Regions from separate parts of the Hungatella sp. SL.1.14 genome, predicted to be linked through region 1. Evidence: a T-box and tRNA genes for the amino acid it is inferred to sense, from the RefSeq annotation. Region 1 holds a T-box; the other regions hold tRNA genes.
The links. A T-box is a leader RNA that pairs with one kind of tRNA and senses whether it is charged. The one in region 1 lies ahead of leuS (leucine--tRNA ligase), so its partner is inferred to be a tRNA-Leu.

Region 1 (10,690 bases):
TAAAAAGAATGTTTGTATCATAAGATTATTTTTCAACAAATATTAAAAATGAAAGTCTGCAGGAAGGACGAAAGAAATGTCTTCCCTGCAGACTTTTTGTATGCCGGCAGCAGGAATTTACCGCATCAGCCTGTTTAAGTCCTCATAAAAGTCCGGATAGGAGATCCTGACACATTCCGCACCAAGGATCTCGGTCTCCCCCTCCGCGCAGAGCCCTGCGACGGCAAAGGTCATGGCGATACGGTGATCCAAAAGGCTGTCGATCACAGCGCCGTGGAGCGGTTTGCCGCCGTGGATGATCATTCCATCAGCAGTTTCGGTCACATCGGCCCCCATGGCGGATAAGTTCTTTACCATGACTTCGAGACGGTTGGATTCCTTGACCTTTAATTCCGCCGCATCTTTGATAATGGTGGTGCCTTCCGCGAAGCAGGCCATCACCGCGATCATGGGAAGCTCATCGATCAGAGTGGGGATGATGGCTCCTTCGATGACCGTGCCGTGGAGGCTGCTGCTTTTCACCAGAATGTCGGCAGTGGGTTCCCCGGAGGCGTCCTGCTCATTCATCAGGGTTATGTCGGCTCCCATGGCCCGGCAGACGCGGAGAATACCGTCTCTGGTGGGATTGATCCCCACCTGCCGGATCAGCACTTCAGAACCCGGTACCAGCAGGCCGGCGGCAAGAAACGGCGCGGCGGATGAGATATCGCCGGGAACTGTAATCTGTCTGCCGTAGAGTTCCTCCGCCGGCCGGATGACTGCTGTCGTGCCTTCCCACCGCACATCGGCGCCGAAGGAGCGGAGCATGAGCTCCGAATGGTTGCGTGATACAACATCTTCCATGACTCTTGTCTCGCCGTCCGCATAGAGTCCGGCCAGAAGAATGGCTGATTTTACCTGGGCAGACGGAATTTTGGAATGATAGTGGACGGAATGCAGCGGCTTTCCTGTAATGTGCAGGGGAGCGCAGCCATTTTGACGGAGACTCTCAATCTGAGCCCCCATCATGGAAAGCGGTTCGATGATCCGCTTCATGGGGCGCTTCTGTATGGACTCGTCGCCGGTTACCGTCACATCAAAATTCTGTGCTGACAGGATACCGGATATGAGGCGGGTGGTCGTGCCGCTGTTGCCGCAGTCCAGGATGGAGTCCGGCTTTTTTAAGCCTCTGAGGCCGTTGCCCCGGACGATGACGGAATCCCCGTTGTTTTCGATGGCTACGCCCATTTTCTGAAAGCAGGAGATAGTGGAGAGACAGTCTGCTCCCTGAAGAAAATGGCTGATCTCCGTCGTTCCCCTCGCAATCGATCCGAACATGACGCTTCTGTGGGAAATGGATTTATCGCCGGGGATCTGCAGTTCACCCTTAAGCGGGGTTGCCTTTTTAAATTTCATAATGTTCCTCCGTAAGTCAGTTATTCGAGATCAGGTCGTAATGGTAGCGCTCCAGCTGTTTCCACGCCATATCCATGGCTTCCTTATCATAGAAAATAATCTTGAGAGTACCTTCCCCGTGTTCTCTGTTATGGTTGATACCGATATTTTTAATGCTGATGCCCTTGGCGGCCAGAATAACGGACAGCGTGGAGATCGCGCCGACCTCGTCCGCCATGTCCACTGTAAACGAATATTCCGGTGTGACAGAACCCTGGTTCCTCTCGGAAATGGAGTTCCGGTAGTCCCTGGAAGTCTCAAACAGCCGGGAGAGATACTGGTTGTCACCGGACCTCAGCTTTACAAGCGTCTCATTTAAGGAGGCAATATACTGTTCCAGGACAGCGGCCAGAGGCGCCCGGTTTGTCATGCAGATCTGTTCCCACATCTCGGGGGACGAGGAGGCAATTCTGGTGATATCCTTAAAACCGCCGGCAGCCAGCCGTTTCATCAGCCCCTCCTGATTATCGGCATCTCTTACCAGATTCACCAGGCTGGAAGCAATCACGTGAGGCAGATGGCTGATTGCCGCCGTGATGGAATCGTGCTCGTGATAGTCCAGAACGATGGGGATGGATCCGATCAGCGAGGCGATGGAAATCAGCCGTTCCACTGCAGCCGGGGAAGACTTGCGGGTGGGGGTGATGATATAGTAGGCATTTTCCAGCAGATGGTCCGTGGAATTCTCAAATCCTGTCTTTTCGGAACCGGCCATGGGATGGCCTCCCACGAAGCAGTCCTCCATATCAAGCCGGATGACCTCCTCATGGATGTCAGTCTTCGTGCTTCCCACGTCTGTGATGATGGCGCCTGGTTTTAAAAATGGTTTGATTTCAGCAAGATAGCGGGCGTTATATTCCACAGGGGTACACAGAAATATGAGATCACACTGGGATAACTGCTCATCTGCCCCATCGAGGATCACATCAATCACACCTTCGTCCATGGCGCTTAAGAGCCTGGAACGGGTCCGCATGTATGCCATAATCTTTGTATCCGGATTTTCACGCTTGATCCCCCTGGCAATGGAGCCTCCGATGAGACCAAGCCCGATAAAGGCAATGGTGGAATCAGTCATTAAAATCTCCTTCCTGCAAGCGCTGCGTACGGTTTCAGATTTTCGGTCAGCTGTTCAAACTGTTCAAAGGTAAGCGACTGCGGGCCGTCGGACAGCGCGCAGGACGGGCACGGATGGACCTCCACGATCAGGCCGTCCGCACCTACGGCGACCGCGGCTTTGGAAATCGGCTCAATATAGGCGCGTACACCGGTTGCGTGGCTGGGATCAATGATAATAGGAAGGTGGCTCTTGGCTCGGATAACCGGTACGGCGCTGATGTCCAGCGTGTTTCTGGTAGCGGTTTCGTAGGTCCGGATGCCGCGCTCACAGAGCACGATGTGGGGATTGCCTTCGGAGGCAATGTACTCCGCTGCATTTAGCCATTCGTCGATGGTTGCGGATAAGCCCCTCTTTAACAGTACCGGAATACCGGCGCGGCCGGCCTCCTTGAGCAGTTCAAAATTCTGCATGTTGCGGGCTCCGATCTGGATCATATCCACGTACTTTACCGCCGTCTCCAGAGCGCGCAGGCTGGTAACCTCACAGACAATATTAAGACCGGTCTCATCCCGGGCTTCCTTCATATACTGCAGGCCTTCCTCCTCCAGTCCCTGAAACGCATAGGGGGAAGTTCTGGGCTTGTAGGCACCGCCTCTTAAAAACTCCGCACCGGCCTTCTTTACCGCAATTGCCGTCTCGATCACCATGTCGTGGTTTTCAATGGCACAGGGGCCGGCCATCATGGTCAGCCTGCCTGGTCCGATATGAGTATTACCGACTCTGATTACGGAATCCTCGGGATGGAACTTTTTGTTGACCAGCTTATACGTCTCGGTGACCGGAACGATCTTATCCACGCCTTCCGCCATCTCGATGTTGGCTCCCTGAAGCTTTGTCTTGTCGCCGACAACGCCTACGATGGTGACCTCCGTTCCTTTGGAAAGATGCGCCTGGAGGCCTTTGGATTCTATCAGGTTTTTAATTTTCCCAACTGCCTCCTCGGAAGCATTGGGTTTCATAATAATAATCATATCAGTTCCCTCTCTTTAAAAGTATTCAGAAATAGCTTAAGCATCATTGTAATCGAAAGAGTGAAAGTTGTCAACGCTTTTATACGTTAAACTTTGACGCTTTAACGTAAATTAGCAAAGATGAATAACAGGGTTGACAAAGAACGTATGTTCTGGTACAATAAAAACAGAAAAAAAGAACGTATGTTCTGGTAGGCAAAAACCTGACAGGAAGGAGAAGATCAATACGATGAAGCTGACAAGGAATAATTTGAATGAAGTTCTGTTTGAAAATCACGATGCAAGGCTTTTGATTGAGGACGTAGTTTCCCATACTCAGGCGGGCATCTATTACTATCATGATGTGGAGATCACTCTGCAGGCCGCCCTAAAGATCTGGAACAGAGCGAACGAAGCGGAGCAGAATGAGACCCCGTATCACGCGTCTTTCCTTGAGTTTGAACGTGAATGCAGGCCGCAGGCCGCCTGGTGTCCGGCCCTGTAAAAGCCCCATATTTTGGCAAGTAAAATTATTTGTGCAAAATGCACATTCTACTTGCAATTTTCCGACACTTTTAGTAAAATATCCTCATAGACTTAAATACTGAACAGGAGGAATGTTTATGAACGTGTATGGAACCAAGCAAATCCGTAACGTTGTATTACTTGGCCACGGAGGCGCGGGTAAGACGACACTCGCAGAGGCGATGGCACTGATTACAGGAGCTGTCAGCAGAATGGGAAAGATCACCGATGGAAACACCATCAGCGATTATGATAAGGAAGAGATTAAGAGACAGTTCTCCATTTCTACGACTCTGATTCCGCTGGAGTATCAGGGTGAAGAAGGTCCGATCAAGATTAACCTGCTGGATACTCCGGGGTATTTCGATTTTGTTGGTGAAGTAGAAGAGGCAATCAGCGTTGCAGACGCCGCGGTCATTGTGGTGAACTGCAAGGCAGGCATAGAGGTTGGTACATATAAGGCATGGGAACTTTGTGAAAAGTATAAACTGCCGCGTATTATTTTCGTTACGAATATGGATGACGATCATGCAAGCTACCGTGAACTGCTGCTGAAACTGGAAAAAGAGTTCGGCAGAAAGATTGCACCGTTCCATCTTCCGATTCGTGAGAATGAAAAGTTCGTCGGATTTGTTAACGTCGTAAAGATGGCGGGCCGCAGATTTACGGTGAACAGTGATTATGAAGAATGCGAGATTCCTGAATATTCACAGAAGAACCTGGGTATTGCGCGCGAAGCGCTGATGGAGGCTGTTGCGGAGACGAGCGAGGAGTATATGGAACGCTACTTCTCAGGCGACGAGTTTACCCAGGAAGAGATTTCTTCTGCACTTCGGGAATATGTAATAGAAGGCAATATCGTACCGGTTATGCTGGGATCCGGCATTAACGCACAGGGTGCGAAGATGGTGCTTCAGGGAATTGATAAGTACTTCCCAACACCGGACCGTTACGAGTGTATTGGTGTGGACGTATCCACAGGAGAGCGTTTTACGGCCAAGTATAACGATAACGTTTCACTTTCCGCCCGTGTATTTAAGACGATTGTAGATCCGTTTATCGGTAAGTATTCTCTGATGAAGATTTGTACCGGTACCTTAAAACCGGATTCCAATATTTATAACGTAAACAAGGATACAGAGGAGAAGATCGGAAAGATCTACCTGCTCAGAGGCAAAGACGCGATCGAGGTTCCGGAATTAAAAGCCGGCGATATCGGTGCTGTATCCAAGTTATCCGTAACCCAGACGGGAGATACCATTGCTCTACGTTCCGCGCCGATCGTATACCATAAGCCGGAGATTTCCACGCCGTATACGTATATGCGGTACAAACCGAAGACAAAGGGTGACGATGACAAGGTATCCAGCGCATTGTCGAAGCTGACAGAGGAAGACTGGACCTTAAAGGTGGTTACGGATACAGAGAATCATCAGTCCCTGATATACGGAATTGGCGACCAGCAGCTTGACGTGGTAGTCAGCAAGCTGTTAAACCGCTATAAAGTAGAGATTGAGCTGAGCAAACCGAAATTTGCGTTCCGTGAGACCATCAGAAAGAAAGTTGAGGTTCAGGGAAGATATAAGAAGCAGTCCGGCGGACATGGACAGTTCGGCGATGTCAAGATGACCTTTGAGCCGTCCGGCGATTTGGAGACGCCTTACGTATTCGAGGAGAGCGTATTCGGCGGAGCTGTTCCGAAGAACTACTTCCCGGCTGTTGAGAAGGGCGTTGCAGAGTGCGTCTTAAGAGGACCTCTCGCAGCTTATCCGGTTGTCGGTCTGAAGGCGACACTGACAGACGGATCCTATCATCCGGTAGATTCCTCTGAGATGGCGTTTAAGATGGCGGCCACCATGGCATTTAAGAAGGGCTTTATGGAGGCGAACCCGGTTCTGTTAGAGCCGATTGCTTCTTTGAAGGTTACCGTACCGGATAAGTTTACCGGTGATGTTATGGGTGACTTAAACCGCAGACGCGGCCGTGTGCTGGGCATGAATTCCAACCATAACGGCAAGCAGGTTATCGAGGCAGACGTTCCGATGTCTGAGCTGTTTGGATACAATACAGACCTCCGTTCCATGACAGGCGGTATGGGAACGTATGAATATGAATTCAGCCGCTACGAGCAGGCTCCTGGTGATGTTCAGAAGCGGGAAGTAGAAGAGCGCGCGTCCAAGGTTGACAGGACAGAATCATAAACGTAAAAAAGAAAAGAATTATATTGAGAGGCGGAACAGAAGTGCGTTCCGTCTCTTTTGTCTCTTTGATATAAACAGACCGGTCTCTGCGATTCCCCAAGTTTCCTTGTCAACAGAAGACAGATGTGATAAACTTGGAAACGTGATGTTCAGAAGAGTCAGGAGGTAAATACCGGATGGATTACTTAAGAGAAATAAAGAAAACGTGTTCAAGGCTGGGCGTGGGATACGCGGCCTTCCTGGTGGTGGGCCTTCTGCTGCAGATGGAAGCGGGGCTGATACTCGGAGTACTGGGAAGTATGGGCTGGAGGGGAGACTGGAATACCTGGATTGTGATTCTGGGATCACTGCCCACGTATTTGCTCGGAACGCTGATATGCTGGTTGATTGTGAAGGATATGGGAACTCCGTGCAGACCCCGGAAGCAGCCGTTCGGTGCGGGGAGGCTGGTGGTTGCTTTTTTTGCCTGCATCAGCATTATGTACATCGGGAATATCATCGGAACTGTTCTGATGAGTATCGTGAATGGAATTCAGGGGAAGCCTCTCGTGAATCCGGTCAGCGAGCTGATTGAAAATCTGGATACGCGTGTGATCTTTCTGCTGACGGTGGTGGCTGCTCCCATCTTTGAGGAAATTCTATACAGAAAGCTGTTGATTGACCGGGTTGCTCATTACGGTGATAAAGTGGCGGTGATTCTGTCGGGAGTCTTATTCGGACTCAGCCACGGTAATTTTTATCAGTTTTTCTATGCCTTTGGCCTGGGAGTTGTGTTTGCTTACGTTTATATCAATACAGGAAAGCTGCGGTATACGATTATATTCCATGCGATTATCAATTTTCTGGGATCAATCGTAGCGCTTCACGCAGCGGATAATATCTGGTTTGCCATGGCATATAGTATCTTTATGCTTGCAGCCGTTGTGCTGGGAATCGTTTTTCTGATTATTTACCGCCGTGAGATCTCCTGGAAACCGGCGATGGTGGTGATCCCAAAAGGGAGGCGGTTTGAGACCCTGTTTTTAAATCTGGGCATGATTCTGTTTTTCTTTGTGTCTGTGGGTCTGTTCCTGCTCTCATAAGCGGGAGGCAGACGGTAACCGGCCGCGCCGGGCATCGGTGTCTTAAGCCGGACATGGTCTGTGCCGGGAACTGGAGGAAAATCATAAATAGCGGTTGACACGCTACAGCAAGTGTGATACATTCATAGTCAGCATAAATACTGTGAAGAGGAACAGTAAGCTGTCTGAAACATGCAGAGAGCCGGCGGTTGGTGCGAGCCGGTTGGGAAGGATGGCTGAACTCGCCTTGGAGTTGCTCACTGAAGGAAGCGCTGCTTTTGTGTAGGTGCGGCCGGCATCCCAGCCGTTACGATGGGAAGGATATGAATACGTATCCCATGAGCGCATACAGATTCTGTATGAAATAGAGTGGTACCGCGTGGAAGAAATCCGCGTCTCTATCGTTATGGCCTGAACGGCCGCAGCGAAAGAGGCGCGTTTTTGATATAATGGGAAAATGCTTCCATGATATCTGAAGTTCCAGATTATGCAGTCAGAAAGGAGAATGGTAAATAATGTCAGCATCATACAACCACAGCGCAATTGAGAAGAAATGGCGCGAAAACTGGAAAAAGAATCCCATCAATATCAATGACGGGAAGAAACCGAAGTATTACTGTCTCGATATGTTTCCGTACCCGTCGGGGAGCGGGCTTCATGTGGGACACTGGAGGGGGTACGTGATCTCCGATGTCTGGAGCAGGTATCAGATATTAAAAGGACATTACGTCATCCATCCGATGGGGTGGGATGCCTTTGGCCTTCCGGCAGAGAATTATGCGATTAAGATGGGCGTTCATCCGGCGAAATCAACGGCCGAGAACGTGGCCAATATTAAGCGTCAGATCAATGAGATTGCCGCTGTATATGACTGGGATATGGAGGTCAATACTACGGATCCAGACTTTTACAAATGGACTCAGTGGATCTTCGTTCAGATGTTTAAGAAGGGGCTGGCCTATGAAAAGGAATTTCCGATTAACTGGTGTCCATCCTGTAAGACCGGGCTTGCCAACGAGGAAGTGGTAAACGGCTGCTGTGAACGCTGCCAGACACCGGTGACAAAGAAAAATTTAAGACAGTGGATGCTAAAGATCACCGCCTATGCGGACCGTCTGCTTGACGATCTGGATAAACTGGACTGGCCGGAGAAGGTCAAGAAGATGCAGACTGAATGGATCGGAAAATCCTATGGCGCGGAAGTGGATTTCCAGGTGGCTGGACGGGAAGAAAAGATAAAGGTCTATACGACAAGACCGGATACGCTTTACGGAGCGACCTTCATGGTGCTGGCTCCGGAGCATGAACTGGCCCTGGGCCTGGCTGTGCCGGAGACGAAAGACGCAGTGGAGAAGTACATCTGTGATGCTTCCATGAAATCCAATGTGGACCGCCTTCAGGATAAGGAAAAGACGGGTGTGTTTACGGGAAGCTATGCCGTCAATCCGATAAACGGTGTAAAGGTGCCGATCTGGCTTTCCGACTATGTACTGGCTGATTACGGTACAGGGGCTATTATGTGTGTACCGGCCCACGATGACAGAGATTTCGAATTTGCAAAGAAATTCGATCTCCCGATTATCCAGGTTATTGCCAGGGATGGGGTGGAGATCATGGATATGACGCAGGCTTACACCGAGGCGTGCGGGATCATGATCAATTCCGGCGAGTGGAACGGAATGGAGTCTTCCGTCTTAAAGAGGAAAGCTCCGGCGATGATCGAGGAGCGTGGAATTGGAAAGAAGACCGTCAATTACAAACTGCGCGACTGGGTATTCTCGAGGCAGCGCTACTGGGGCGAGCCTATTCCGATTATTCACTGTCCGCACTGCGGCAGCGTACCGGTTCCTGAGGATCAGCTTCCGTTAACACTGCCTGAAGTAGAAAGCTATCAGCCGACAGGAACGGGGGAATCCCCGCTGGCCGCTATCGATGAGTGGGTAAATACCACCTGCCCGGTCTGCGGAGCACCGGCCAAGCGGGAGACAAACACCATGCCTCAGTGGGCCGGCTCTTCCTGGTACTTCCTGCGCTATGTGGACAGCCATAATGAAAAGGAGCTTGTCTCCCGTGAAAAGGCGGATCAATATCTTCCGGTCGATATGTATATCGGAGGCGTGGAACACGCGGTGCTTCATCTGCTCTACTCCAGGTTCTACACGAAATTCCTGTGTGACATCGGTGTCATCGATTTTGACGAACCGTTTACGAAGCTGTTTAACCAGGGCATGATCACCGGTAAGAATGGAATCAAGATGAGCAAGTCCAAGGGAAATGTGGTATCCCCGGATGAGCTGGTTCGCGATTACGGCTGTGATTCCCTGAGAATGTATGAGCTCTTCGTCGGTCCGCCGGAGCTGGATGCAGAATGGGATGACAGGGGAATTGAAGGTGTCAGCCGTTTCTTAAACAGGTTCTGGAATCTTGTGATGGACAGCAAAGACAGGGAGACGGAACCCACAAGAGAGATGGTGCGTCTCCGCAATAAGCTGATTTTTGATATTGAACAGCGTTTTAACCAGTTTAATTTAAATACGGTCATCTCCGGATTCATGGAGTACAACAACAAATTCATCGAACTGGCAAAGAAGACCGGCGGAATCGACAGAGAAACACTTCGCACATTTGTGATCCTGCTTGCGCCGTTTGCCCCTCATATCGGTGAAGAATTGTGGCAGCAGCTGGGAGGCAGCGATACCGTTTTCCATGCCCAGTGGCCGGTGTGCGATGAGGAAGCCATGAAGGACGATGAAATTTCCGTTGCCGTCCAGGTGAATGGAAAGACAAAGGCGGTCGTAACACTTCCGGCAGGCACAGCCAGAGAGGAAGCGATCGAGGCCGGCAGGGCGCTGGTTACAGATAAGATTACAGGTACGATTGTTAAGGAAATCTATGTGCCGGGAAGAATTATCAATATTGTATGTAAATAGCAGCAGACACCCGGAGGCGGACAGCCGAAGGGTGTTTTTTGCATGATAAAATAAAAACATAATAGTTTGATAATTAACGAACAAGTATAAAATAATCAGAAAATATTGACAAAAGAGAGAAAAATGGCTATGATAATAGTAATAGCAGATAATTGAGAAATTTGTTATAATAAACGGAGATGAAGGAGGTATTTTATGGAGCAGTCGAGTGTAGGTTACCCATTGTTGCTTCTTGACAATGAGACTCTGGCCCATGTCCTGGGGGACGGGGATTTCCGGTTTGCAAATCTGACGTTTGAGGAAGCGAAAGCGATTCTGGATATGAATGCGGAGGAGGATATTGCCAGGTGCTTTGAGGATAAGGATCTGGAGAATGCCATCTACGAATATCTGGGAATTGAGCGCAGGACGTTCGAGTACCGTCCGGTCAGGCAGATGAAGGTAGGCCAGGATGCAATTGCATTTAAGC
Region 2 (10,690 bases), on a different contig from region 1:
GCGCTTTTTAGAAGGCGGGGAGACGCCGCCGGAGAACAGTATGGACGGACGTCTGGCACTGGAGGTGATCACCGCGGTTTACCAGGCTGGATTTACCGGGAGGGCGGCCCAACTTCCCATATTGTCCGATTCCCCCTTTTACACGAAAAAAGGATTTTTGGCAAATGTAAAGCATTTTTATGAAAAGAAAGAGGCGCAGTCGAGTGAAGGCGCTGTGGAGGACGAAAAAACATGCACGAACTGAGAGACTTCTGCTGGCTGGCAAAACAAGTGCAAAACAGAAAGATTTTTACTTATTATATGGAAGATATGGAAAATACGGCGATTGCGGAGACGATTGAGAGAGAGATGCCGCTGCTGTTCGGGGAAGTACGGCGCTGCGAACGGCCGGAGGCCGCCATCGTCTTTTCGAGAACGGCTGACGAGAAGCTGGGACAGGAGGGATACCGGATCGAAGAGACGGAAAACGGTTATGTGGTGGCGAGCGCGGCCGCTTCGGGCGCCCTCTACGGCATGTACGGGCTGTACCGGCTTTTGATTACGGACCGCGCCGGAGAATTCCCATATGAATCAGTACCGGACCAGAGTATCCGCATGATCAACCACTGGGATAATTTTGACGGCTCCATCGAGCGTGGATACGCGGGAGAATCCATATTTTTCGACAACAACACATTTCGGGGCGATATGGAACTGATCCGCCAGTATGCCAGGCTGCTGGCCTCGGCAGGGATCAACGCAGTTTCGATTAACAATGTCAATGTACATAAGCTGGAAACATTTTTTGTACAGGGAGATGCGCCTGCAGAGATCAGAAAGATCGCGGATGTTCTGGCTGCATACGGGATTAAAACATTCCTCTCCATAAACTATGCGGCGCCCATGACGGTGGGCGGATTAACGAATGCCGACCCGCTTAATCCGGAGGTCGCAGCCTGGTGGGAAGAGACGGTGAGACATATCTACGAAGAAATTCCTGATTTTGCCGGTTTCGTGGTGAAGGCGGATTCGGAAGGGGAGCCCGGCCCGTTTACCTACGGGAGAGATCACGATGAGGGCGCCAACATGCTGGCCCGGGCGGTCCGGCCATACGGCGGGCTGATTATCTGGCGCTGTTTCGTATACGACTGTGCCCAGGACTGGTGGAACCGGAAGGCGGACCGGGCCAGGGCTGCCTACGATATTTTCAAAAAGCTGGACGGACACTTTGAGGACAATGTGATTCTTCAGATTAAAAACGGACCGATTGACTTCCAGATCCGGGAACCGGTATCACCGCTCTTCGGGGCGTTGGAAAAGACAAACCAGATCCTGGAATTTCAGATAACGCAGGAATACACCGGACATCAGAAGGATGTCTGCTACCTGGTACCGATGTGGAAGGAGACGCTGGATTTTGATACGAAGTATGGGGATGGGCTCACCGTGAACGATGCGGTGCGAAACCATTCGCAGATCAGAAGCAGATCGGGGATTGCGGGCGTAGGCAATGTGGGCATGGATTCCAACTGGACGGGAAATAAGCTGGCGCAGGCCAATCTCTACGGCTTCGGCAGACTCTCGTGGGATAACGGTTTATCACCGGAGGAGATTGCCGGGGAATGGGTTCGCCAGAGCTTCTGTCTGACGGCAGAAGAGGAAGAACGGGTGACGGCGCTTCTGTGTACCTCCAGAGAGGTCTATGAAGATTACACCTGTCCGCTGGCAGTCGGGTTTATGTGCAGGCCAAAGATTCATTACGGCGTCGATGTGGATGGATATGAGTATGACAGATGGGGAACGTACCACTATGCCGACCGGGACGGCGTGGGAAGAGACAGAACCGTGAAGACGGGAACCGCGTATACAAGACAGTACTCCGACCCGCGATTTGCGGAATATGAAGACCTTTCGACGTGTCCCGATGAGCTTCTGCTCTTTTTCCACCACGTGCCCTACACCCATGTGCTGCAGTCGGGAAAAACAGTGATTCAGCATATCTATGACACCCATTTCCGGGGGGTGGAGAAGGTCCTTGAGTATCAGGCGCTATGGGACAGCTTAAAGGACTCCCTGGATGAGGAGAGCTACTTCAATGTGAAGGAACGCCTCGCATGGCAGTATGAAAATGCCGTGAACTGGCGTGACCAGGTGAACACGTATTTTTACCGTAAATCGGGGATACCCGATGAGAAGGGAAGAAGAATATATCAATAAAACAAAAGGAAAGAGGTATCGTTATGAAAAAATGGAGTAAAGCAGCTATGGTATGTGCAGCGATTCTGGCAGCAGGCATGGCAGTAACCGCATGCGGCGGGGGAAACACCGCGAAAACAGAGAACACGGGTGCTGTGGAGACAGAGAAGAAAGCCGAAGGAGAGCCGACGGAAGCGGCAAAGGCTTCCGGAGAGACAGCGAAATTAAGCTTTTCCTGGTGGGGCAATGACGACCGCCATCAGGCGACACAGAACGCCATCGACGCCTTTAACGCGGCTCATGCGGGAGTGATTGAGGTGACCGGTGAACCCTCCGGCTTCGGTAATCTGGAGGAGACCTTCGCAACCCGTTATGCAGGGGGAACCGCGGCGGATGTCATGACCGTAAACTATCCGTGGGTCATCCAGTACAGCCCCAATGGGGAGGGATTTTACGATCTCGACCAGGTAAAGGATATCTTCGACTTCAGTCAGTATGACGAGGGATTCTTAGAATTCGGCAAGACCGGAGGCAAGATGCAGGCGGTTCCGTACGGTCAGAACACGCTGGGCTTATACGTCAACAAATCCGCCTTTGACAGAGCCGGTATTACAGAACTGCCAAAGACGTTTGAGGAGTATAAGGAGGCTGCCAAAATCTTTACACAGCAGGATCCGAATACTTACATGATCGTCAGCCCGACCTTCCGCTTTGCTGCGGTTTACTATCTGCAGCAGAAGACCGGAAAAGGAGAATTTGCGGAAGATTTAAGCATGAATTACACGGTTGATGACTATAAGGAAGCACTTCTCTGGTATAAAGATCTGGCGGATGCCCATGTATTCTGTTCCAGAAAAGACTACATTGAGAATGTCGGCAATGAGCCGGTATCGATTGCACAGAATGCAAAGTACATTAACGGCGGATACGTGGGAGTCCTGGAATGGACCGGCGGAATCGCCTCCAACGCGAAGACCCTGGAAGACAAGGGCGATGAGCTGGTAGTGGCTCCGCTTCCTGTCATCGAAGGCGCGGCATTCGAGGGAACCATGGCAAAACCGTCACTGCTCTTCGCAATCTCAAAGGACACAAAGAATCCGAAAGAGGCGGCTGAATTTTTACAGTACATCTTAAATGACCCGGAAGGGACGAAGCTGATGGGATCGACACGCGGTATGGTGGCTTCCAGGGCGGCAAAGGCTTCCTTAGAGGCAGACGGACAGATTGAAGGGGCCGTAAAGCAGGCGTACGATTTCACCGACGAAGCAAAGGTCATTAACAATTCCCCGATTTTTGAAAACGCAGTATTTACCAATTCCTATGAAAGCAATTACGAGAAATTTGAGTTTGGAAAGAGTACGGCGGAGGAAGCCGCACAGGCCATCTTCGACGCTACCAGCGAACAGGTTGCAAAACTGAAACAGGATTACGGAAAGTAAGAAATTCCATGTGACTGGCTTATCCGGCAGAAGAGTACCGCTCTTTTGCCGGAACCGTTAGAAAGAAGGAGGAAATTCGTTGAAGAAGAGTAAAATGGGACTCGTATATATCCTTCCATGGCTGATCGGTATGGTCTTTCTCACATTATATCCGTTTATCAATGCATTAATTATCAGTTTTACGGATTATAATCTGGTTAGGGATCCTAATTTTATCGGACTGGCCAACTATACGAAGTTATTCAAGGATGAAGATTTTTTGGGCACGCTCACAGCGACGCTGAAATACACCGTCATTACGGTGCCGCTGCAGCTGGCGTTTGCCCTGTTTATTGCATATATTCTGAATTTTAAGCTGAAGGGCATCAATTTTTTCCGGACGGCCTACTATATTCCGTCCCTGCTGGGTGGAAATGTGGCAGTTGCGGTGCTGTGGAGATTTTTGTTCCAGCAGGATGGACTGATCAACCGTATCATCGGCGTTGTGGGAATCCAGCCGGTGGCATGGCTCTCGTCGCCGGGCGGCGCCATGAGCGTTATCATCATCTTAAAGGTCTGGCAGTTCGGTTCAGCCATGCTGATCTTTCTGGCAGCGTTAAAGGATGTTCCACAGGACCTCTACGAAGCGGCCAGCGTAGATGGCTCCACGAAGCTGCACTCGTTTATTCATATTACCATGCCGTTAATCACACCAACTATTTTCTTCAATCTGGTCATGCAGCTGGTCAATGCGTTCCAGGAGTTTAACGGACCGTACCTCGTTACGGGAAAGGGTCCTCTGAATGCCACCTATCTGACTTCCATGTATATTTATGACAACGCGTTTAAGTATTTCAACATGGGATACGCCAGTGCGGCCAGCTGGATTCTGTTCCTCATCATCGTGGCTGTGACCCTGATTCTCTTTGCAACACAGGACAAGTGGGTCTATTATTCGGACGGAGGTAATTAGAAGATGGAGAATACGCGTGGATACAGCGAAGTGGAAATCCGGAGGCGCAGGCGCTTAATGGTCAGTGCCGCAGTCCGCTATATCGTTCTGATTGTCGTGGCGCTGGTCATGATCTATCCGATTATATGGCTGGTGGGCGCCACCTTTAAGAGCAACAATGAGATTTTTACTTCGATCAGTTTTATTCCGAAACGGATCGATTTTACCCCCTACATAGAAGGCTGGAAGACGAGGACGAAGTATACCTTCACCACATTTTTCTTAAATACCTTCAAGTTTGTAATTCCGAAAATCGTTTTCTGTCTCGTCTCCAGTACGCTTGTGGCGTATGGATTTGCAAGATTTGAATTTCCATTTAAAAAGATCTGCTTTTCCCTTCTGATGGCGACCATGTTTCTGCCGGCCGTTGTGACGAGAATTCCGCTCTATATTTTGTGGAAGCAGATGGGGCTTTTGAATACGTATGTGCCGTTGATTGCCCCGACAATCTTTGCCAATGAACCATTTTTCGTGTTCATGCTGATCCAGTTTATGCGGTCGATTCCCACGTATCTCGATGAGGCCGCCACCATTGACGGCTGTAATTCCTTCCAGATACTGATGAAGGTTCTTCTGCCGTCGCTGAAACCGGCGCTGATCAGCTGTACGATCTTTCAGTTTGTATGGAGCTTTAATGACTTCCTGGGGCCGCTCATTTATGTGACCAGCCTGGAAAAGTATCCGGTGGCGCTGGCTCTTAAAATGTCCATCGACCAGAGCAGCGGTATCGTGGAATGGAATCAGATCCTTGCCATGTCATTCCTGGCTCTGCTTCCGGCTCTGATCCTGTTCTTCTCCGCGCAGAAATATTTTGTGGAGGGCGTGACTTCGACCGGCGTGAAAGGATGATGTGTATGGAAGGTGAGATGCAGCTCTCTGTGACGCCTTTTCTTTCAAATCACGCGGTGCTCCAGAGAGACGAAGAAATCGTGGTGCGCGGCAGAGGCCGCTCAGGGTGTGAGATTTTTGCAGAGCTTAAGGGACCGGCAAAGAAGCGGCTGGAACGCCGGGGGGTGGCTGGAGACGGCGGAACCTGGCGCCTGGTATTTCCGCCGCTTCCGGCCGGAGGGCCGTATGAGCTGCGGGTGAAGTCCGGCGGCGAGGCTCTGGAATTTACGGATATCTTTATCGGAGATGTCTGGCTTCTGGCTGGCCAGTCCAATATGCAGCTTCCAATGGAGCGGGTAAAATACCGGTACCCGGAGGAATACCGCGAGGGGGCATCGCCTCTGATCCGTCAGTTTGCAGTCCCGATCTGCTGGAATTTTGACTCCGCCCAGGCCGAATTGTCCGGCGGAGAGTGGAAGACGGCCGCAGCGGAATATACTCCGGTATTTTCCGCCGTCGGCTTTTTCTTTGCAAAAAAGCTGTATGAACGGTACAACGTTCCTGTCGGTCTCGTTCTGACCGCTGTGGGAGGGACGCCGGTTCAGGCATGGATGAGCCGTGAGGCGCTCCGGGAGTTCCCGGATGAACTGGAGAAGGCGGAGGCGTTAAGAGCCCCCGGCCTTGTGAAGCGGGTACAGAGAGCGGATGAAGAAAGGATTGCCGCGTGGTGGAGGCTTCTCGATAAAAAGGACCCGGGTATTTTGGAAAACTGGGCCGCCGGAGGTGATGAAGGTTCCGGAAATGCTTTGTGGAAGAAAACGAATCTTACCGACAGCTGGGAGGGAAACGACGAGCTGAGCGGCGCCGGAACCGTCTGGCTTCGGAAGCATGTGAATATCCCGCACAGCCGGGCGGGGAAACCGGTGCGCATCTCTCTGGGAACGGTTACGGATGCCGATGTTTTCTATGTAAATGGTATTATGTCCGGATCCGTCTCCTACCGGTATCCGCCGAGAGAGTATGAGCTTCCGGGTCTGAATGCGGGAGATAATTTACTTGTGCTGCGGGTAGCGGCGGTGCACGGACAGGGCGGTTTCACCCGTGGGAAGAAACACCGGATTATCTGGGAGGATGGGAGGGGAAGTGATATATCAGGCGGATGGGAATACCGCCGGGGCGCGGTGATGGAGCCCCTGGAGGAACAGACGTTTTTCGAACGTATGCCCCTGGGGATGTATCAGGCGATGACCGCTCCGCTCCATGATTTCCCGGTCAGGGGAATCTGCTGGTATCAGGGTGAAATGAATGCAGATGAGCCCGGAGCCTATCCGGGATATTTTTCGTGGCTTACGGCGGACTGGAGGGAAAAATGGAAAAATTCCCGTCTACCGGTGCTCTTTGTGCAGCTGCCGTGCTATGATCTGTACGATGCCGGACACTGGGTGGAATTCCGGGAAATGCAGCGCGGCCTGACCGCGATTCCCGATACGGCCATGGTCGTCACAACAGACTGCGGGGAAGTGAATGATCTGCATCCGGTGAGTAAAAAACCGGTTGGAGAGCGGCTGGCCATGGCGGCGTTTCAACTGGCGTACGGGGAATGCGGGACGTGGCTGAGCCCGGTGTTTTCATTTGGTGAGACAGAGGAGAGTGGGATTGTGCTGCATTTTGAACATGCAGACGATGGTCTGGAGACTGTTGACGGAGAGATGCTGTGCGGCTTTGAATACGGGTTTTGCGGGGAGAGTCCGGAATGCTCCGGCGTGATCTGCCGCAGAATACCGGCGGAAGCCGCGCTGGAAGGCAACCGGGTGAGAGCGGCGCTGCCGGAGTCTGGCGGGCGGAGACCGGATGTCCTGCTGTACGCATGGTCCAATCAACCGGAGGGGAATTTATGTAATTCCCAAAAGCTGCCTGCGTCGCCGTTTCGGTACCTGATAAAAGAGAAGGGCTGAGAGGGCCGGAAGTTTTAACAGAAAAAGGCCATCGGACGGTTTACATCAGTCACCGCCGCGATGGCCTTTCAAAAAAAATAATGCGGGAGATGGGACTTGAACCCACACGAGCATACACCCACAAGATCCTTAGTCTTGCCTGTCTGCCAATTCCAGCACTCCCGCACAACGAAGATTATGATACCATTTTTATAGAGAATTGTCAATATTTTTTCAAAAATATACACAAAAAAATATTTTCTAAAATTTGTAAAAATGTGATTGACAGGACGCCCCTTTTATAATATAATAATTACTGTTGCTGCGAGAGATTGCAGAGACATGCAGAAGTGGCGGAATTGGCAGACGCGCACGGTTCAGGTCCGTGTGGTAGCAATACCGTGAGGGTTCAAGTCCCTTCTTCTGCATCAGGAGCCCCTGCAGATAATTTGTCTGCAGGGCTTTTTCTATGATGCGGGGACGATGTTCCTCCGATGTCAAAAAGCTGTTCGGACAGGAGCGTCCTGCGGCGGCTAAAAATTAAAATAAAAATGATAAAACATATTGACATTTTCTCCATTTATTGGTATTATAATCTAGCTGTGCGGGAGTGCTGGAATTGGCAGACAGGCAAGACTAAGGATCTTGTGGGTGTATGCTCGTGTGGGTTCAAGTCCCATCTCCCGCATGAATGGGCGAAAGCTCCGGATGAGGATTTTGTGAAAGGTGAAGACCTTTTATGAAATCCTTTTTTCGATTTACCGGTATTGCAGACGGTAAAGCCGTTTGTTTGCTGAAGGCTGTGAACAGCAGCGTCTGCCTGCCGCAGAGAAAGGACAGCAATATGGACAAGGGGAAGAAAAACGGATCATTCAGAGACCGGATACGCAGGACATGGATTTCGCTGCCTCTGCGCAAAAAGGCAGGTACCATTACCGTACTTGCCGCCTTTGCTGTGTCCTGTTCGATTCTGATGAACCTTGTGACCGCCGGATTTGGTATGAACGGGTTCCGGCAGATTCTGGAGGACAACTCCCGAAGCGCTTCCTTTCATGCGGCGATGGAAACAGAGAGCCGGACCTTTAAGACGATGATCCGGAACCGCTCGGAGGAGAACAGGGCCGCGTACGAAGCAGCATGCAATGCGGCGCGAAAGGCTCTGGAAGCTCTGCCGTATGATTACGATGAGACAGGGCCGGAACGTTTCGCAAAGACGTGGTCCGTGAGAAACAGCTATGATACGTACGAGAAGAGGAAGGCGGTACTGCTTTCGATGGATGAGGATGATCCTGAATTCGTTCATAAGCTGTATGAGATCTACCAGATACAGAATTATATCAAAAGCTATGCCGGGAGCCTTCAGGAGATGAATGTGGCTGCGGGAGTCCGCAGATATGAAAAGCAGATTCCGCTGTTTCTCCTGATTCCGGCACTGACGATTCTCTGGGGAGCGCTGGCACTGGCCACGGTCGTTTGGCTGAACCGGTCGGTCGGAAGATACATTGTCAAACCGGTGCAGGCGCTGGCTGAGGATTCCAGGCGGATTGCGGAAAATGACTACAGCGGCCCTTCCGTTTTGCCGGAAGGGGAGGATGAGATTGCGGATCTCGTCCGAGCATTCTGCAGGATGAAGCTTTCCACACAGGGTTACATTGAGGCGCTGAAGGAGAAGCACGAGGCAGAGAAGCAGCTGGAGGCAGTGCGGCTTCAGATGCTGAAGAATCAGATCAATCCCCATTTCCTGTTTAATACGTTAAATACCATCGCAGGAGCCGCAGAGATGGAGGAGGCGGAGACAACGGAGAAGATGATACAGGCCATGAGCAGACTGTTCCGCTATAACCTGAAATCTACGGCCTCGGTGATGCCTTTTGAGCGGGAGAAGAAGGTGGTGGAGGATTATATCTACCTTCAGAAGATGCGGTTCGGCAGCCGGATCCGGTATACCTCGGAATGCAGCCAGGATACTATGGATGTCATGATTCCGGTATTTGCCTTACAGCCGCTGGTGGAGAACGCCATTGTCCACGGGCTCGCAGTAAAGCCGGAAGGCGGACGGCTCCATATCCGGTCATGGATAAAAGAACATCGGATTTTTATTTCCGTGTCCGACACGGGAGCCGGGATTGCGCCGGAGCGGCTTGAGGAAATCAGGGAAGAACTGAAGCGTGGTGAGAGCCAGAAACTGGGAATCGGAGTCAGCAATATCAGCAGGCGGCTTAAGACCATGTATCCCGACGGGGAGCTGGTGATCGACAGCAGAGAGGGGCGGGGAACCGTTGTCCGCATGGCCTTTACCGCTTCGGAGATATTCTGATGAGGGAATATGGAACATACAGAGATACAGACCAGAAAACAGAGGGGAAAGCGGGGAGCGAATCATGTACCGGGTCTTAATTGCAGATGATGAAGAGATTGAGAGGCTGTCCTTCAGCCGGAAACTTAAAAAGTACTTTGGAGAGAGCTGCGAGGTCTTCCAGGCGGAAAACGGCATGCAGGCGATTCTGTCGGTGGATAAAAACGACACGCCCATCGTAATTATGGACATCGGAATGCCTGGGATGAACGGTGTGGAGGCGGCGGAATGGATCAGAAAAAGCCATCCGGACTGCGTTATCATATTTTTAACAGCATACGACGATTTTTCCTATGCAAAACGTGCGGTTTCCCTCCATGCGCTGGAATATCTCTTAAAGCCCTGTGACGATGAGGAGCTGATTCCGGTAATGGAGGAAGCCATGCGTCAGGTGGACCTGTGCAGGGGAAGGAGAGCCTTTCAGGCGGCAGGGCAAAGCGGCAGCAGAAGCGGGGACGGCGGCAGAAGTGAAAACGGGACAGAAGGAGCGCCTGGCCAGGCGGGAGAGCGTGGCGCCGGAACCGGCCGGGAAAGGGATACTGACCCTGAAGAGGCGGCGGAGAACGGATATTCCAGAGTTGCCGCAGCCATTCGCGCCTATGTCAGGGAGAATTACAGCCGTGATATTTCCATGCAGGATGCAGCGCGGGCCATGAACTATTCAGAGGTATATTTCTGCCGTCTGTTTAAGCAGTGCTTCGATCAGAATTTTACCGCATATCTCACCCGCTTGAGGGTGAAAGAGGCAAAAAAACTGCTGGAGGACCCGCGGGCTAATATTAAGGACGTGAGCAGAAGCGTGGGTTACAGCGATTCCAAATATTTCTCCAAAATTTTCAAACGGATTACAGGTCAGCTGCCGTCGGAATACCGGGATGGCCTGCCGCCGGCAAAATAACACGAAATTCCTGATGCTGGAAAAGTGGGTAATATTACCCTCCTGAATGTCAATATTTTACTGTACACA
Region 3 (10,690 bases), on a different contig from region 1:
GAACATTTGGGGCTTCTGGCATTTAAGGAATATGTGGAAGAACGTCTGGGGGATAAGTACGAGGTACAGATATTTCCTAATGAAATCCTCGGTTCCGCTCAGAAAGCGATTGAACTGACACAGACGGGAGCAATTGATTTCGTTGTGGCGGGAACTGCCAATTTAGAGACGTTTGCGGATGTCTATGAGATTTTCAGTATGCCGTATCTGTTTGATTCGGAGGATGTTTATAAAACGGTGATGGAAGACTCCGACTATATGGAACAGGTATACGAGTCCACCGATGAAGCGGGTTTCCGGGTCGTGACCTGGTATAACGCGGGAACGAGAAATTTCTATGCAAAGACACCGATCCGTACGCCGGAAGACTTGAAAGGTAAAAAAATCAGAGTCCAGCAGAGCCCGGCCAGTGTTTCCATGGTGAACTCTTTTGGCGCGGCGGCGGCCCCCATGGGCTTCGGTGAAGTTTATACCGCGATTCAGCAGGGCGTGATTGACGGCGCGGAGAACAACGAGCTGGCATTAACGAACAACAAGCATGGTGAGGTTGCGAAGTATTACAGCTACAACAAGCATCAGATGGTGCCTGACATGCTGGTTGCCAACTTAAAGTTTTTGGAGGGACTGAGTCCGGAAGAATATCAGGTCTTTAAGGATGCGGCCGCGCTTTCTACGGAAGTGGAGATGAAGGAATGGGACAAGAGCATCGAGGAGGCGAAAAAGATTGCCTCAGAGGACATGGGAGTGGAATTCATCGATGTGGACGTGGATGCCTTCAAGGAAAAAGTGCTCCCGCTGCATGAGAAGATGCTGAATGACAATCCGAAAATCCGCAGCTTTTACGAATATATTCAGACAGTCAATGAACAGGCGAAGGGGGAGGAATAAGAATGGAAACACTGCATAAAATCAGAGAAGTCCTGATGAAGATTCTGGGACTGTTCATTATTTTCCTGTTTGCCATGATGACGGTCATCGGAACGTATCAGATTGTTACGAGATACTTTTTCAACAGGCCGAGTACCATATCGGAGGAGCTGCTGACCTATACCTTTACCTGGATGGCGCTTCTGGCATCCGCTTACGTATTTGGAAAACGCGACCATATGAGGATGGGCTTCCTGGCTGATAAGATAACGGGAACGGCCAGAAAAATTCTGGAGGTGGCGATCGATTTCCTGACCTTTGCCTTTGCGGCGGTGGTGATGGTGTATGGAGGAATCTCCATCGTAAAGCTGACCATGATTCAGACGACGGCTTCCCTTCAGATTCCCATGGGATACGTTTACTTAATCGTACCGGTAACGGGAATTTTGATTATGTATTTCAGCTTTACGAATGGTATGGACATGCTGCACGGAGATTTCAGTGAGAAGGGAGAGGCGAGAGTATGAATACAATAGCGATAGCGTGCGGACTGATTATTCTGGTCCTTCTGGTGATTATGCTCCTTGCAGGCGTGCCGATCGCGGTCGCCCTGGCGGTTTCTTCCATCTGTGCCATACTGCCTATTTTAAATACGGGAGCGGCAGTCCTTACAGGAGCACAGCGTATTTTTTCGGGAATTTCGGTGTTCAGCCTTCTTGCCATTCCGTTTTTTATCCTGGCCGGAAACATTATGAACAAAGGCGGTATCGCCATCCGTCTCATTAATTTTGCAAAACTGTTTACCGGAAGAATTCCGGGAGCACTGGCTCACACCAACGCGGTAGCCAACATGCTGTTTGGAGCGATATCCGGCTCCGGTACTGCGGCGGCCTCCGCCATGGGTTCCATCATCGGGCCGATCGAGGAGGAAGAGGGATACGACCGTGATTTCTCAGCGGCGGCCAATATTGCGACGGCGCCAACCGGACTTTTGATCCCTCCGAGCAACGTGATGATTACCTTCTCCTTAGTCAGCGGAGGAACCTCTGTTGCGGCGCTCTTTATGGCGGGTTATATTCCCGGAATCCTCTGGGGACTTGCCTGTATGCTGGTGATCTTCTTTTTTGCGAAAAAGCGCGGCTACCGCAGTACGAAGCGGTATTCCGCCAGCGAAAAGGTGAAGGTGTTTTTCCAGGCGATTCCCTGTCTGCTGATGATTATTATCGTAATCGGAGGAATCATCTCCGGGATCTTTACGGCGACGGAGGGGAGCGTGGTGGCAGTTGTATACAGCCTGATTCTGTCCCTGTTCTTCTACCGGTCGATTAAGCTTACGGAACTGCCGAAGATTTTCCTGGACAGTGCGGAGATGACGGGAATTATTATTTTCCTGATTGGCGTTTCCAGCATTATGAGCTGGGTTATGGCCTTTACCGGTATTCCGTCTGCAGTATCGGAAGCCATGCTGAGCATCAGCAATAACCGTTATGTTATTCTCTTTATCATCAATATTCTTCTTCTGGTCATCGGTACATTCATGGACATGACGCCGGCGTGTCTGATCTTTACGCCGATCTTCCTGCCCATCTGCCAGAAGCTGGGAATGAATACCGTCCACTTCGGCATCATGATGATCTTTAACCTGTGTATCGGAACCATCACGCCTCCGGTAGGCACGACGCTGTTTGTAGGTGTAAAGGTAGGTAAGACGAAAATTGAAAATGTCATCAAGCCGCTTCTCCTTTACTTTACGGCTATTTTTATCGTCCTCCTGCTGGTCAGCTACGTACCGATCCTGTCGCTGTGGCTGCCGGGATTACTGGGGTATGTATAAGGAAAATAAATTATTTTTGAAAAATTGAAAAAAGTACTTGATTAATTTGGATAAATATAGTAATATAATTGTATGAATTGGACAACCAATTCGTACAATTATATGCTGTATGGCAATGCAGAAGTGGCGGAATTGGCAGACGCGCACGGTTCAGGTCCGTGTGGTAGCAATACCGTGAGGGTTCAAGTCCCTTCTTCTGCACGAAAGAAACAGAGAACAGGAGCGGCGGTATCACGAAGGATACCGCCGCTCCTGTTCTCTGTTTCTTTGAGGGAGTCTGTCACTCCATATCCTTCGACATGCTCATACCGGGTTCATACACGGCGTACTGGTTGCGCCCGTGCAGCTTGGCGTGATACAGTGCGATATCGGCCTTCTCATAGAGCGCCTCGAAGGTAGTCCCGTCCTCCGGGAAGGCCGCGGTGCCGATGCTTCCGGATATATGTGCCTCCGGCTCCAGGGCGCTGCCGATCAGGCTGCAGAGATTCTCCAGCCGGGCATATAGGTCCATGGAGTAGGAGACGTCTTTCAGCAGTATGATGAATTCGTCTCCGCCCAGGCGGCCGAAGATGTCATCACGGCGGAGCGCTGATTTTAAGCGCGCGGCCGCAGTGCGGAGCGCTTTGTCTCCAAACTGGTGGCCGTACCGGTCGTTGATCTGTTTAAACCGGTCGATGTCCAGCATAATCAGAATATGGTGATCCTGGCTGTTCTTTAAAATATGGCGGATGGCGCGGACCGAGGTACCGCGGTTTAACAGGCCGGTTAAGGAATCCTGTTCCGACATTTCCTGAAGCGTCAAAGCCTCCTTTTTCTCTTCGTCGATGTCCTTGATGAGGATAAACGCCTTGATGGTGTCGGTATACGGGTCGGGGACGATCTGGATCAGTCCCAGGCACCAGTAGGTGGTGCCGTCGGGGCGGAGTCTTCTGTGTTCCGTCTGAAGGGAGCGGTTGCCGTGGTAATAATGGTAGAGGAGCTGGTTGCGGTTAAATACCTTTAGGTAGTTTTCGCGGTCCTCTTCATATATGAAGTGTTCCGCGATGTAATTGATGATGTCTGAGAAGGTGTTCCGGGCGTATTCCGGAAGGGTGGAGGTGAGCTCTCCCATGATCTCCTCAAACAGATCGTATTTGAGATTGTATTCGTAATAGCCGATACAGTCTTTTTTTTGCTCGTTCATGTACTCCATCCATTTTTGATAGGCAAGTTCTTTTTCATACTGTCCGGTAATATCCTGATAGGAGATGATGCTTCTCAACGGTTCCCGGTTCTGTCCGCGGATAAGAGAGTAGCAGGCGGAGAACCAGTGGTATTCTCCGCTTTTCATCTTCATGCGGATGATCGATTTCCCTTCCGGGACGCCCCTTTCCATAGAATCATAAAAGTCCAGAAAATCCTGGACGCTCTCCCGGTGAATGATACCGTTATCGATAATGAAATCAGGGGTTGGCGGACATGAAATGGGACTGGGAAAGGAAAATGCGGAATCGTGCGGCTGACAGAGCGTTTTCGAAGGAATGTCGTAGATACTGATGTTGCATCCGGAGTGCCGGCTGGCGAGGCGGTATTGCTCTTCTCGGATGAGTAACTCTTCCTGCCGTTTCTTTCTGTCGTTTATATCAATCAGGATGCCGTACAGCACTTCTTCCCCGCCTCCGGGGACGTAATTGATGCGGATGAGGTACCAGCAGAAGTCTCCTCCCTCTGTTGGACTTCGAAACTCAAACTCAAAACGTGCCGGCGCATCACCCAGATGCCCCAGAATATCCTGTTCCAGTTCCTGATAATCCGGCGGTTCCACGATGTCTTCCAGGCGTTTTGCGGCTCCGTGCAGCTGCTTAAATTCATCGTTGGCATAGAGGACAGGAAAGCCGCTTACGGCCTTCAGCTTTACGATACCGCAGGGTATGTTGTCAAGTATCATATCGGATTTCATATACATTTCTCCCTTATGTGTGTTTTCTTATGAATGGTAAAACGGATATTGTTATAATTGTATGAAGAGGAGGCGGGAAAAAGAACCGATATGAAAAAAAATATAGTAAAGATTGGAAAAATGGTGTATACTAGCATGTGCGGGTGTTTGAGTAAGAGATACAGGAGGAGACATATGCTTACATTAGAAAACCTATCTTTTGGCGTACAGGATGAGAAGAGCCAGAAAGAGATTATCAGGAATTTAAACCTGACCATAGAGAGCAATAAATTTGTCGTCGTCACCGGCCCCAACGGGGGCGGAAAATCGACTCTGGCGAAGCTGATTGCGGGAATTGAGAAGCCGACCGGCGGGAGAATTCAGCTGGACGGGGTGGATATTACAGAGAAAAACATTACGGAGCGCGCTCAGAGCGGAATCAGCTATGCATTCCAGCAGCCGGTCCGTTTTAAAGGGATTGAAGTATTCGATCTGCTGCGCCTTGCGTCGGGAAAGCAGCTTACCATTACGGATGCATGCCAGTATTTATCCGAAGTAGGTTTATGTGCCAAGGATTATATCAAACGCGAAGTCAATGACAGCTTATCGGGCGGCGAACTGAAGCGGATCGAGATCGCTACCGTGCTGGCGCGCGGCACAAAGCTTTCTATATTTGACGAGCCGGAGGCCGGAATCGATTTATGGAGCTTCCAGAATCTGATTGCGGTATTCGAGCGTATGCGCCACAACATCAAAAACGGTTCGATATTAATCATCTCTCATCAGGAGAGAATTCTGGATATTGCAGACGAGATCGTGGTCATTGCAAACGGTCAGATCAGCATGCAGGGCCCGAAGGATGATATCCTTCCTCATCTTCTGGGGACAGCTTCCGCAGTGGATGCCTGTACGAAGTTCTACAACAAGGAGGAGGCATGACATGGCAAAGATGGATGAGATTCAGAAGCGGCTGTTAGAGGAAGTCGCTGATTTACATGACGTGCCGGAAGGCGCATATAATCTCCGCGCCAACGGCCAGACAGCGGGCCGGAATACGACGGCCAACATCGATATCACATCGAAGGACGACGGCACCGGCATCGATATTCATATTAAGCCGGGTACGAAGCATGAGAGCGTTCATATCCCGGTTGTGTTAAGCGAGAGCGGCTTAACCGAGGTGGTTTATAACGATTTTTATATTGGAGACGACGCAGATGTGGTGATCGTCGCGGGCTGCGGCATCAGTAACTGCGGGCAGCAGGATTCCCGGCACGACGGAATCCACCGTTTTTACTTAGGAAAGAATTCCAAAGTGAAATACGTGGAGAAACACTACGGCGAGGGAGATGGAAACGGTAAGAGAATCATGAATCCGGGCACCGAAGTGTATCTGGAGGAAAACAGCTACATGGAGATGGAGATGGTTCAGATCAAGGGCGTGGATTCCACCAACCGGAACACGAAGGCCGAGCTTTCAGCCGGTGCGAAGCTGGTTATCCAGGAGAGACTGATGACACACGGCGCTCAGGAGGCGGTGAGCGGATTTGTGGTGAATTTAAACGGTGATGACTCCAGCGCCAACGTGATTTCCCGTGCGGTGGCGAGAGATGATTCGAGACAGACGTTTCTTGCGGAGATCAACGGCAATTCCAGATGTGCGGGCCACTCTGAATGTGATGCGATCATCATGGATCACGCCAATATCAGCGCAATTCCGAAGATCACGGCAAACAACACGGATGCAGCCCTGATTCATGAGGCGGCCATCGGAAAAATAGCGGGAGACCAGATTATCAAGCTGATGACGCTGGGACTCAGCGAGGCGGAAGCGGAAGCGCAGATTGTGAATGGGTTTTTGAAATAGTCTGCGGTATAATCAGGATAAATTGGAGAAACTCTGATGAGTTAAGGAGTTTCTTCAGCTTATCCTGATTTTTATTCATAAGGAAAAATAATATAAAAAGTTTGATATTGTGTTCATTCAGGCTTCATGATATGATAATTATGGTTGCAGGTTTATCTGCAAGGCTTCATGACGCTAAAGCGACTTATCGCAGGCGGAAACTCCCCTTTGCGGGATTCTTTCTTCATTAAATTCTCTATTCTGATTGTTTCTCATTCCAGCAGCTGGTGAATAAACGGCATTCTTGGAAAATTCCTGATAGGAAGAAGGGATATTCACAATGATCCCCATGTATTTGTTATATGATTGAATTCTAAACTGACTTTTGTGACTGCCCAAAATGATATTGTATATGTGGTATGTATGAGGAGGCATTATGGAAAAAGAACAGCGGAATATAGAGGAGACTTTGGAACAGAAGAAAAAACAGTTGCCTGGAATTTTCATGCAGGATATACAAATACGGAATTTAATATACGTGATACGCGGCCGGCAGGTTATGATGGATAGTGATCTGGCGGATCTTTATCAGGTGGAGACGAAGGTCTTTAATCAGGCAGTTAAACGAAATATAGCACGATTCCCTGAAGCGTTCCGTTTTCAGCTTACATATGAAGAGTATATGTGTTTGAGGTCACAGATTGTTACCTCAAACGGGAGCGCAGATGCATCGATTGTTTTGATTGATAATAGGTCTTATCATATAGGGGCCTCTTTAAAGGATGCAGGCAAAAGGTGTTTTGCGGTCAGCCGTTTGGAGGACGTTGGGATGACAAAAGATATTTTGCGGAGATTAGAGCAGGGGAAGAACTGTTAGACACATTTAAGCAGAAATTATAAGAATAGAATGCGCGTCAATCCCTTTTGTTTAATGGGATTGACGCGCATTTGCCTTTATTTTTGAACCGGGCTCTTACGATAAAGATAAACCGGCCGTCCCGATTCCGTCTTCCTCTGCACCTCTCCCTGAATCAGAGGAAGCGCATAATCGAGGAAGGCCTGTGTCACATCGGTGCCGCGGGAATTCATCCACTCAGAGGGGAAGAGTTTTTCCCTGTTGCAGACCTCATTTACATCAACCGTACCGCATTCTAAATGGTACGATCCGTTTTCGTTTCGCAGGAAAGAGATCATGCGCCCGGTCAGCCCGGAGACAGCGGCCTTTACGCCTTCACGGCCTGCAAGAACGGATTCTTCAATATCCGTGGCGGAAGCCATCATACCGGAGCAACGCTGATTGACATTTAATTCGATGGAACGGACCTTGACGCCGAATTTATCGCGTATGAAGTTTTCCAGCATCTTACCGCTGCCGGTCAGCATCTTGTGGCCGAAGGTATCGAGACGGGCAGCATCCGCATATTCACAGATAAATTTGCCTCTGGCATCCGAGATGCCTTCTGAGATACAGATGACGACGGTGCTGTTCTTCGACAGGGCGGCAGTCACATCCTCTGTGAACTGTTCAAAATCGAAATGGGTCTCCGGCAGATAGATGAGTACCGGGTTGTCCCCCTTGTATTTACGGGCGAGAGCACTGGCAGCCGTTACCCAGCCGGCGTGGCGGCCCATCAGCTCTACGATGGTGACGGATTTCTGCTGATAGACGGAGGAGTCCAGAACGATTTCCCGGACCGTATCGGCTACATATTTTGCAGCGCTTCCGTAGCCGGGGGTATGGTCGGTGAGAACGAGGTCGTTATCTATGGTTTTCGGAACACCGATGAACCGGATCTCGCTGTGGTGGTGGGAGGCGTAGCGGGACAGCTTGCTGACGGTGTCCATGGAATCGTTGCCTCCGATATAGAAGAAGTATCCGATGTTCATCTTCCGAAACTTCTCAAACAGAGCCGGATAGAATGGTGAGGATAAGTCTTCCGGCAGTTTATAACGGCAGGAACCTAAATAGGCCGCCGGTGTTAATTTTAAAAGCTCTAATTCATCTGAAGTTAAATTCGCGGTTAAATCCATACAGGTACCGGACATATAACCTTCAATTCCGTTAATCATGCCGTAGACGTGATCAATGGCTTCCTGGTTTATCCCTTCCTTTATGACGCCGTAGAGGCTCGCGTTGATGACGGCGGTTGGGCCGCCGGACTGGCCAACGATTGCATTTTTCTTCATGTGTATATTCTCCTTTTTTGACGCTCCCCCTATTCTATAATAGAAACGCAGGCTTTGCAACCCCTGCTTTTCGTGGATCGCGCAAGGTTAGACAAATTTTCACACTCTCAGCCATACCTATTTTTTGTGAAAATTCTATAATTGAGATAGAACGTAAGCGACTAGAGGAGGATGATGGGATGCAGTACGGACATTTTGATAATGAAAAAAGGGAGTATGTGATCGACCGGGTAGATCTGCCCACGTCGTGGACCAATTACCTGGGAGTAAAGGATATGTGCGCCGTTGTGAACCACACGGCAGGCGGATATCTCTTCTACAAATCCCCGGAATACCACAGAATTACGAAGTTTCGGGGGAATGCCGTCCCGATGGACCGGCCGGGCCATTACGTCTATGTGAGAGATGATGAGACGGGGGAATTCTGGAGTATATCGTGGCAGCCGGTGGGAAAACCTCTCGATCAGGCAAAATACACCTGCCGCCATGGCCTGTCCTACACGACATACAGCTGTGATTACCAGGGAATCGAAGCGGAGCAGACGCTGTTCATTCCGATTGACGATCCTGTAGAACTGTGGGATGTGAAGCTGAAAAATGAGAGCGGGAGAAAACGGAAATTAAGCGTGTATTCTTACTGTGAGCTTTCCTTCCACCATATAGAAATGGATAATAAAAACTTTCAGATGAGTCTGTATGCCGCCGGTTCTTCCTTTGAAGACGGCATTATTGAGCACGATTTATTCTATGAGGAGTTTGGATACCAGTACTTTACATCAGATTTTAAACCGGACGGCTTCGATTGCCTCCGGGACAAATTCATCGGCCTCTACCACACAGAGGATAATCCCGTGGCGGTGGAACGGGGGGAGATGAGCGGAAGCTCTGAGAAAGGCGGAAATCACTGCGGCGCATTGATGAGACGTCTGGAGCTGGAGCCGGAAGAGGAGACGAGGCTTATATTCCTGCTTGGCGAGGGGAAACGGGAAGCAGGACGCGCTATGCGGGCGAAGTACTCGGATCACGGAGCGGTCGACCGGGCGTACAGCGATTTAAAGGCGTTCTGGGACGATAAATGCAGCCGCCTTCAGATCCAAACCCCGGATGAAGGCATGAACACACTGATCAATACGTGGACACTGTACCAGGCGGAGATCAACGTCATGTTCTCCCGGTTTGCCTCCTTTATCGAGGTCGGCGGCCGGACCGGTCTGGGATACCGGGATACGGCGCAGGATGCCATGACGGTTCCTCACTCTAATCCGGAAAAATGCCGCCAGAGGCTGGTAGAACTGCTTCGCGGTCTCGTATCGGCCGGATACGGTCTCCATCTGTTTCAGCCGGAATGGTTTGACCCGGATACGGAGGTGAAGCCTTTCAAGTCACCTACGGTTGTGCCGACTCCGAAAGTTTCTGATATGATCCACGGTCTGGAGGATACCTGCTCTGACGACGCTCTGTGGCTGATCGCCTCCATCGTGGAGTATGTGAAGGAGACCGGGGAATACGGATTCTTTGATGAAATCATTACGTATGCCGACGGCGGAAGCGGTACGGTGTATGAACATATGAAGAAGATCCTGGATTTCTCCGCAAAACAGATCGGAGCGCACGGCGTCTGCAAGGGGCTCCGGGCAGACTGGAACGACTGTCTGAATCTGGGAGGCGGAGAGAGCGCACTCGTATCCTTCCTCCACTACTGGGCGATCGATAATTTCCTGGAAGCGGCATCGTGGCTGGGAAGAGAGGAGGATGTGAAGGTTTATACCAACATGCTCCGCACGGTGAAAGAGACCTGCGACAGAGAACTGTGGGATGACGGCTGGTATATCCGCGGCATCACAAAAAATGGAAGAAAGATCGGCACTCACCAGGACCGCGAGGGCAGGCTGCATCTGGAGTCCAACAGCTGGGCGGTGCTGTCCGGCGCTGCAGATTATGAAAAGGGGATAAAAGCCATGGATGCCGTGGACGAATATCTGTACACCCCCTACGGCATTATGCTGAACGGCCCTTCCTATACGGTTCCGGATGATGA

Region 2: it encodes a tRNA-Leu, which carries the amino acid that the T-box ahead of leuS (leucine--tRNA ligase) is inferred to sense. The anticodon was not compared.
Region 3: it encodes a tRNA-Leu, which carries the amino acid that the T-box ahead of leuS (leucine--tRNA ligase) is inferred to sense. The anticodon was not compared.

The regions. Positions count from the first base shown of each region.
Region 1 covers NZ_JANFYJ010000004.1:72,235-82,924, reverse strand. Annotated here, with positions in the region: gene NE473_RS05810 (reverse transcriptase family protein) at 1-3, shown strand, start outside; gene aroA (3-phosphoshikimate 1-carboxyvinyltransferase) at 118-1,395, opposite strand; gene NE473_RS05800 (prephenate dehydrogenase) at 1,412-2,512, opposite strand; gene aroF (3-deoxy-7-phosphoheptulonate synthase) at 2,512-3,525, opposite strand; gene NE473_RS05790 (hypothetical protein) at 3,755-4,009, shown strand; gene NE473_RS05785 (elongation factor G) at 4,128-6,230, shown strand; gene NE473_RS05780 (CPBP family intramembrane glutamic endopeptidase) at 6,407-7,312, shown strand; T-box leader at 7,446-7,694, shown strand; gene leuS (leucine--tRNA ligase) at 7,807-10,221, shown strand; gene NE473_RS05770 (hypothetical protein) at 10,417-10,690, shown strand, end outside.
Region 2 covers NZ_JANFYJ010000015.1:40,113-50,802, reverse strand. Annotated here, with positions in the region: gene NE473_RS16620 (Gfo/Idh/MocA family protein) at 1-244, shown strand, start outside; gene NE473_RS16615 (glycoside hydrolase family 20 zincin-like fold domain-containing protein) at 232-2,196, shown strand; gene NE473_RS16610 (ABC transporter substrate-binding protein) at 2,220-3,614, shown strand; gene NE473_RS16605 (carbohydrate ABC transporter permease) at 3,694-4,566, shown strand; gene NE473_RS16600 (carbohydrate ABC transporter permease) at 4,570-5,454, shown strand; gene NE473_RS16595 (sialate O-acetylesterase) at 5,460-7,388, shown strand; tRNA gene NE473_RS16590 (tRNA-Leu) at 7,470-7,553, opposite strand; tRNA gene NE473_RS16585 (tRNA-Leu) at 7,712-7,795, shown strand; tRNA gene NE473_RS16580 (tRNA-Leu) at 7,972-8,055, shown strand; gene NE473_RS16575 (histidine kinase) at 8,212-9,684, shown strand; gene NE473_RS16570 (response regulator transcription factor) at 9,749-10,621, shown strand.
Region 3 covers NZ_JANFYJ010000015.1:29,058-39,747, reverse strand. Annotated here, with positions in the region: gene NE473_RS16565 (TRAP transporter substrate-binding protein) at 1-888, shown strand, start outside; gene NE473_RS16560 (TRAP transporter small permease) at 891-1,394, shown strand; gene NE473_RS16555 (TRAP transporter large permease) at 1,391-2,701, shown strand; tRNA gene NE473_RS16550 (tRNA-Leu) at 2,819-2,902, shown strand; gene NE473_RS16545 (sensor domain-containing diguanylate cyclase) at 2,982-4,640, opposite strand; gene NE473_RS16540 (ABC transporter ATP-binding protein) at 4,815-5,558, shown strand; gene NE473_RS16535 (SufB/SufD family protein) at 5,560-6,486, shown strand; gene NE473_RS16530 (ORF6N domain-containing protein) at 6,902-7,342, shown strand; gene NE473_RS16525 (6-phosphofructokinase) at 7,420-8,652, opposite strand; gene NE473_RS16520 (glycoside hydrolase family 94 protein) at 8,832-10,690, shown strand, end outside.